Prosthecobacter debontii: one gene and its partner. The protein of the gene in region 1 interacts with the protein of each later gene in a pairwise test. Links are inferred from orthologs where the notes say so. Each region holds a gene or a part of one and is shown in the gene's direction. Other genes may lie near its edges. The genes, in order: rplK and B5D61_RS17960.

Region 1 (3,272 bases):
CTTCCTGAAGGTGTTGAAATGGTGATGCCTGGTGACAACGTCTCGATCACCGTCGAGCTGATCACCCCGATCGCCATGGAGAAGACCATCCGCTTCGCTATCCGTGAGGGTGGCAAGACTGTGGGTGCCGGCCGTGTGGCTGACATCCTCGACTAATCTGCGTTTTTCGTTTCGCTTGTCGTGAAGCCGCTGTAGAATCTGGCGCACAGGTTTTACAGCGGCTCCTTCCTCCCCGAAGAAGCAAGCAGAACGGTTAACTTCGCAGTTGCAGGAAAATTCCCTTCAAACAGGTCAGTAGCTCAGCTGGTAGAGCAGCGGTCTCCAAAACCGCGTGTCGGGGGTTCGAATCCCTCCTGGCCTGCCATCCTGCACTTTGGTTAGAATATTCTTCAGTAAAGCCTGATTCACATGAGCCGCATCCGCACCTACCTTGGTGAAGTCTATATCGAACTCAAGAAAGCCAGTTGGCCTTGGGATTCCAAAGAAAAAGGTTTCGCTAAATACAAGGAGCTCATTGACTCCACCATCGTCGTCTTCATTGCGATGATTCTGCTCGGTGCCTTCGTGGCTTTCTTTGACACAGCTCTGCGTGGCGCTTTCGAGGCCATGGCAAAAGCGGTCGCTGGCTGATTACAGCCACCTTTCTTTTTTAATTTTTCCCCCACCGATTGACTATATGGGAGCTATCCCCGCCCCTCGCGATCAATGGTATGTGATCCATGTGCGCTCCGGCTTTGAGCAAAAAGTCCGGGACAGCATGTTGCGCCGTATCCAGACCGAAGAGATGGGGGACTACATTTATGAAGTGCTGGTGCCCACGGAACGCGTCTCCGAAGTGAAAAAGGGCAAGCGCTCCGAAACCAATCGGAAATTTTTCCCCGGCTACGTCATTGCCAACTGCTACCTGCTCAATGAGCACAATCAGCTGGTGGATAAGACTTGGTATTTCGTGAAGGAAACCGATGGCGTGCTGAACTTTGCCGGCACCAAGGACCACCCGATCCCCATGCGTCAGCGTGAAGTGGATGGCATGTTGGCCCAGGTCCGTGATAAGGATGAATCCGTGGTGCCAAAAATCGCCTTCTCCGTGGGAGATACCGTGCGTGTGGCAGACGGGCCTTTCGAAAGCCAAAACGGTATCATCGAAGAAATCGATCCTGAGCGCGGCGTGCTGCGTGTCTCTGTCAATATCTTCGGCCGCTCCACCCCCGTGGATCTGGAATACTGGCAGGTGGAAAAAGCCTAGTCCTGATGCCCTGGCTCCGTGCCAGCCTCTCTCCTCAATCTCAAGTAAGCGAACACAAAACATGGCCAAAGAAATCGTCAAACTCATCAAGCTCCAGATCAAGGCTGGTGCTGCCAACCCTGCTCCGCCCATCGGTCCTGCGCTCGGTCAGGCTGGCGTGAACATCATGGCATTCTGTAAGGAGTTCAACGCAGCCACCCAGAAGGCTGGCGGTGATGTCCTCCCAACCGTCATCACGGTTTACAAAGACAAGAGCTTCACCTTCATCACGAAGCAGCCTCCAGCGTCTAACATCCTGAAGAAGGTGGCGAACATCGCCTCCGGCTCCGGTGAAGCCGCCAAGAAGAAAGTGGCCAAGATCACCAAGGCCCAGCTTCTGGAAGCCACCAAAATGAAGATCGTGGACCTGAACACTCAGGACCTCGAGCGCGCCTCCCGCATCATGGCAGGCACCGCCCGCCAGATGGGCATCGACATCATCGACTAATTCAACCGCAGGAGAACGGAAGACCGCTCGCCAGCACTGCACACCACATGATAACACGAAGCAAAAGATACAAGAAAGCTGCCGAAATGGTTCCGGCAGGAAAGATCTTCTCACTCGAAGAAGCTGCCGAACTCGTGCGCAAATTCCCAGGCACGAAGTTCAACCAAACGGTGACTCTGTCCTTCCACATGGGTGTGGACCCGAAGAAGGGCGACCAGATGATCCGTGGCACTTGCCCGCTGCCTCATGGTTCTGGTAAAACGGTTCGCGTCGCCGTGTTCGCTGTCGGCGCAGCCGCTGAAGCCGCCAAGGCCGCCGGAGCTGAGTTGGTCGGTTTCGAAGATCTCATCGCCAAGGTGAAAGATGGTCAGATGGATTTCGATGTCGCCGTCGCCACCCCCGCTGCGATGAATGAAGTTCGTAAGCTCGGTAAGCAACTCGGACCTCGCGGTTTGATGCCTAACCCAAGAACAGGCACCGTGACCGACGACGTCGGTGGTGCTGTGAAGGCGGTGAAAGCCGGTCGTGTGGACTTCAAGCTGGATAAGAACGGCAACATCGCCGCCACCATCGGCAAAGTCGCTTTCGACGTCAGCGCCCTGGCTGAGAACGGCAATGCTTTGATCGACGCGATCGTCCGTGCTAAGCCTGCCACCGCTCGTGGTAAGTATGTGCACAGCATCACGCTGGCTGCGACGATGTCGCCCGCTCTGCGCATTGATGTCTCCAAGTATGTGAAACTGTAATCCCTGAGGAAGACAAGACACCTATGAAAGCTGAAAAGACACTCCTCATTGAAGACCTGCTGAGCCGGGTCAACTCCTCCCCGTTCCTCTTCGTCGTGGATTACACAGGTCTCACCGTGGACAAATTCGCTGAGCTGCGCAAGCGCTTGGCCCCCACCGGTGCTGAGATCCACGTCTTCAAAAACACTCTCGTGAAGAAGGCTGCTGAGCGCGCCGGTTATCCAGAGTCCCTTGCACCTTTCTTGACGGGCCAGAGCGCCTTCGTCACCGGTGCTCAGGACGTCTGCGCAGCTGCCAAGATCATGAAGAACTTCGCGGCTGAGTTCGAGAAGCCTAAGATCAAGGCTGGCGTCCTCGACGGCGCTCTTCTTGACGCGAACGGCATCAAGGCTCTGGCAGATCTGCCTTCCAAGGAAACCCTCCAGGCCCAGTTACTTGGCGTCCTTCAGGCACCTGCCTCCGCTCTGGTCCGCCTCCTCAACGAGCCTGCTGCCTCCCTGGCACGCGTGCTCAAGGCCAAGGCCGACGCCGCTGGCGAGTCCGCCGCTGCTTAATTCCCACCCCTTTGATCCGATGGCGGCTTCGGCCGCCTGAACATAACACCCAATGGTTCCTTGCCGGAGCGAAAGCTTTCTCTCTTAAACAACCTGGTGCTCCAGGAAACGGCGATACCGAAATACCCATATGGCAGACCTGACTAAAATCGTTGAAGAACTGAGCGGCCTTACCGTGCTGGAAGTCGCTGAACTCGTGAAATCCCTGGAAGACAAGTGGGGCGTGAGCGCCGCTGCTC
Region 2 (3,246 bases), on another replicon or contig:
TCAGGCTGCGGGCGACGAGCCAGCCTACGACGGCAGCGCCTACGTTGAGGATGAAAGTCTCCTTGGTAGCGTGCTGGAAGCCTAGAGCGCAGCCGCCCAAGACCAGCCATAAGCGCGTGCCGCCCTGAGAATACCGCCAGAAGCAGCCCAGAGTCAATGCGATGAGCAGCACCAGCAGCATCTCCATGATGAAGTAGCGGCTGTAGAAGACCATCATCGGCGACGACGCCATCAGCAGCATGGCGATGGCGGTGCCGTAGCGGCCGAGGGCATCGGCAAAGAGCAGGGTGACCAGCAGTAGAGCCATGCTGCACATGACGGTGACCATGCGCAGATTCGCCTCTGTCCAGGTGGTGGGATCACCCCAGCCTGCCAGCTTTGACCAGAGCAGGCTGACCTGATGCAGGGCGGGGCCGTGAAAGTCCTTCGGGTCATACGTGAAGTGCCCGGTATTCCAGGTCTCCGCCAGCTTCATTCCCAGGATGGCTTCATCCGTATGCATAGGGCGCAACTCCAGGCCCTGAAAGCGATAGGAGTAGGCCAGGCCTAGAGCCACGACGACCAGGATCAAAAAGGTAAGCAGGGAGAGAGTGACTTCTTTTCGGGGGGCCATTGCATTCTACCATGGCGGCTCCAGACGCTGGTGCCAGCAGGAAAATGATCCTATGCGCCACTTGACCCGCTAAAGACTCTCATCTCCGCATGAGTGAGACATGAACGTGAAAAACTTGAATTATCTGCTTGCACCTGTCGTATTCTGCTCCAGGATTCCGGCCCACCAAGAAAAGCGGGTGTAGCTCAGTGGTAGAGCACTTCCTTGCCAAGGAAGATGTCGCGCGTTCGAATCGCGTCACCCGCTCCAGCTTTTCAAAGGCGGGTGTAGCTCAGTGGTAGAGCACTTCCTTGCCAAGGAAGATGTCGCGCGTTCGAATCGCGTCACCCGCTCCAGCTTTCGAAAAGAAAAGGCTGGAGGGATTACTCAAAACATCGTTCCCACATTTCATGTTTGTCTGGTCCAAGCTATCCTCGGAAAAATGGAGCGATGCCTGGGAGGAAAGATTCGCCGGAAATCCGTCCCTGAACCTCGTTATCACCACCGTGCCTGGGCGCACCACGATCCGTGTTGAGGTCTATGCCGAGAAGCAGCGGGATGTGGATGCGGTGAAAAAGATGTTTGGCGGCACGGTCCGCGAAGTGAAGAACCGCAACTGGGCTGCGATGGCTCAGACCAATATGCCTCCCATCCAAGTGCGGGGTAAACTGGTGATCTGCTCTGCACGCACAGCGGCTGAGATGAAGAAGGCCAAGAAAGAGCACGTGGGTAAAGAAGTGATCGCCATCCCTGCCGATATGGCCTTTGGCACCGGTCACCATGCGACGACTGCCACCGTGTTGCGCATGCTGGTGGATGCGGCGGCCCCCTATCAAGGCCGCGCATGGAAGATGGCCGATCTCGGCTGCGGCAGTGGCATCCTGGCTATCGCCGCGATGAAACTAGGCGCGACGAAAGTCTGGGGCTGCGACTTTGATCCCAAGGCCGTAGAAGTTTCTCAAGAGAATGCCGAGCGCAATGACACACCGGGCATCCGCTTTACCGAAACCGATATTCTGGAATGGAAGGCGCGTGAACAATACGACATCGTCATCGCCAACATCTTTTACGACATTCTCGAGGCCGGGTTTCCTCAGATTGTTCGCGCGGTGCGGCCTGGAGGCACCTTGATGGTCTCGGGGATCTTAAAATCCCAGGCAGAGTCCTGTCTGGCGGTTGCGTCCCGCCTCGGCGTGACCTGGGACCGCGTCGTGACTCGCGGGAAATGGGTCTCCGCCTGCGGCACCGCCCCCCAAGCCTAGGGTTGATCCAGCGTGGCGACGATTTGCGGGTAGTCGGTCAATTGCACGAGTTGGATGCTATACCGAGCGGCGATGGCATCCGCCTCGGACTCGGGATAATCATCCCGGTAATAGACTTCTTTCACTCCATAAGCGCAGAGCATTTGCATGCAGCTGGTGCAGGGCTTTGTCGTGCAGGCGACCAACTTGACATTCCCTCGGGTGAAGAGGCTGCACAGGTTCACCTCGGCATGGAGCATGTATTTTCGGCGGACGTCACGATCGTTCCAAAACTCAGGTGAGGCGTTGTAACCCGGGGCGAGGCCGTTGTAGGCGGTGCCGATGACCCGGTTGTCAAAGTCGATGGCGACAGCGCCGACTTTCCGGAAAGGATCTTCAGAACGCAGGCTGGCCACGTGGGCGAGGGCCATGGCGTATTCGGGGATGGATAGGCGGGTTTTGTGACCTGGCATAGGGCTGATACACACCCTCGCGGCGGAAATCGTCAACGAAGAAGGCAAAAATCAAAACAATTGTGATAACTGTTCAAATGAGTGATTGACACGCTGTTCAAAAGAACTATTCCATGCGCCACGCAATTGAATTCTGCGTCACCCATGAACCAACTCCGACACACCAAAATCTCTCGTTTGTTCCGTCAGTTGAAGCACGTGATTCACGCCGATGAGGGGCCGCTGGTGCGGCGCAGAAACTTGCTTTCCAGCCGAGATGGGGATGTTCAGTTGGAGTTGGACTTCGGGGATGCTCGTGGGGCGTTGAGTCGTCGCCAATGGCTTATGCCTGAGGCTGATGAGGGGCTGAACGGTCCGGTGGAATGGATCCCATTGGGGCGCTAAAACGCGGCTTTGGACGACTCGGATTGGTATAAATGTGATTTTTGTGCCAATCCGTTCACTGTTCAGGTGCTTTTTAGGATGGACAACAGGCATCACAGTTGCTTTTATCGATTTTCATCGAATTGGAATTTTCTCCGATTCTCTGCGTTTTCTCTCCCCCAACCGTATGTTTGCACGATTAACCTCCCTCCGCCGCTCATCGCTGATCGCTCTTGCCTTAGGTGTTGTGCAGATGGCTGGTGTCTCTTCTGTCCTCGCTCAATACGGCGCTTCTCCCACACAGACAGGTTTGTTCTTCGACGATCTACGCGCCCGTCAAAAAGCGGAAAAAGCAGCCACCACAGGCACTCGCGATGGTGATGTGACCTATGACTATGACAGCGGCATCTATCGCTCCAACGAAGACTCCGCCATGGGCCAGCGCACGACTGACTATCAGACCGCGCGTGAATTGAGCCGTCCATCCGTCCGCAGTGGTAGCGCCGCTTATTCTGCCCGCACCGTGGGTGACTACACCAACTACGCTGGCCAATACACCTCTCCGACCGGCTTCTTC

Evidence for each region.
Region 2: the proteins of rplK (region 1) and B5D61_RS17960 interact in binary tests that used the Escherichia coli proteins (3 or more experiments, as listed by UniProt). The link is inferred for Prosthecobacter debontii from one-to-one orthologs.

Annotation. Positions count from the first base shown.
Region 1 is NZ_FUYE01000006.1:347,392-350,663, forward strand. What follows is about bases 67-3,020. They hold rplK (50S ribosomal protein L11), read left to right. Parts: upstream 67-1,307; coding sequence 1,308-1,733; downstream 1,734-3,020. Other genes in these bases: tuf (elongation factor Tu), read left to right, coding at 67-156; secE (preprotein translocase subunit SecE), read left to right, coding at 409-630; nusG (transcription termination/antitermination protein NusG), read left to right, coding at 677-1,246; rplA (50S ribosomal protein L1), read left to right, coding at 1,781-2,479; rplJ (50S ribosomal protein L10), read left to right, coding at 2,503-3,020. In the rest of the region: more of tuf, read left to right, coding at 1-66; more of rplJ, read left to right, coding at 3,021-3,033; rplL (50S ribosomal protein L7/L12), read left to right, coding at 3,164-3,272. UniProt on the Escherichia coli protein: Forms part of the ribosomal stalk which helps the ribosome interact with GTP-bound translation factors.
Region 2 is NZ_FUYE01000013.1:146,038-149,283, forward strand. What follows is about bases 1-2,928. They hold B5D61_RS17960 (50S ribosomal protein L11 methyltransferase), read left to right. Parts: upstream 1-1,002; coding sequence 1,003-1,854; downstream 1,855-2,928. Other genes in these bases: B5D61_RS17945 (flippase activity-associated protein Agl23), read right to left, coding at 1-613; B5D61_RS17965 (cytidine/deoxycytidylate deaminase family protein), read right to left, coding at 1,851-2,264; B5D61_RS17970 (hypothetical protein), read left to right, coding at 2,451-2,690; B5D61_RS17975 (porin family protein), read left to right, coding at 2,857-2,928. Outside these bases: more of B5D61_RS17975, read left to right, coding at 2,929-3,246. UniProt on the Escherichia coli protein: Methylates ribosomal protein L11.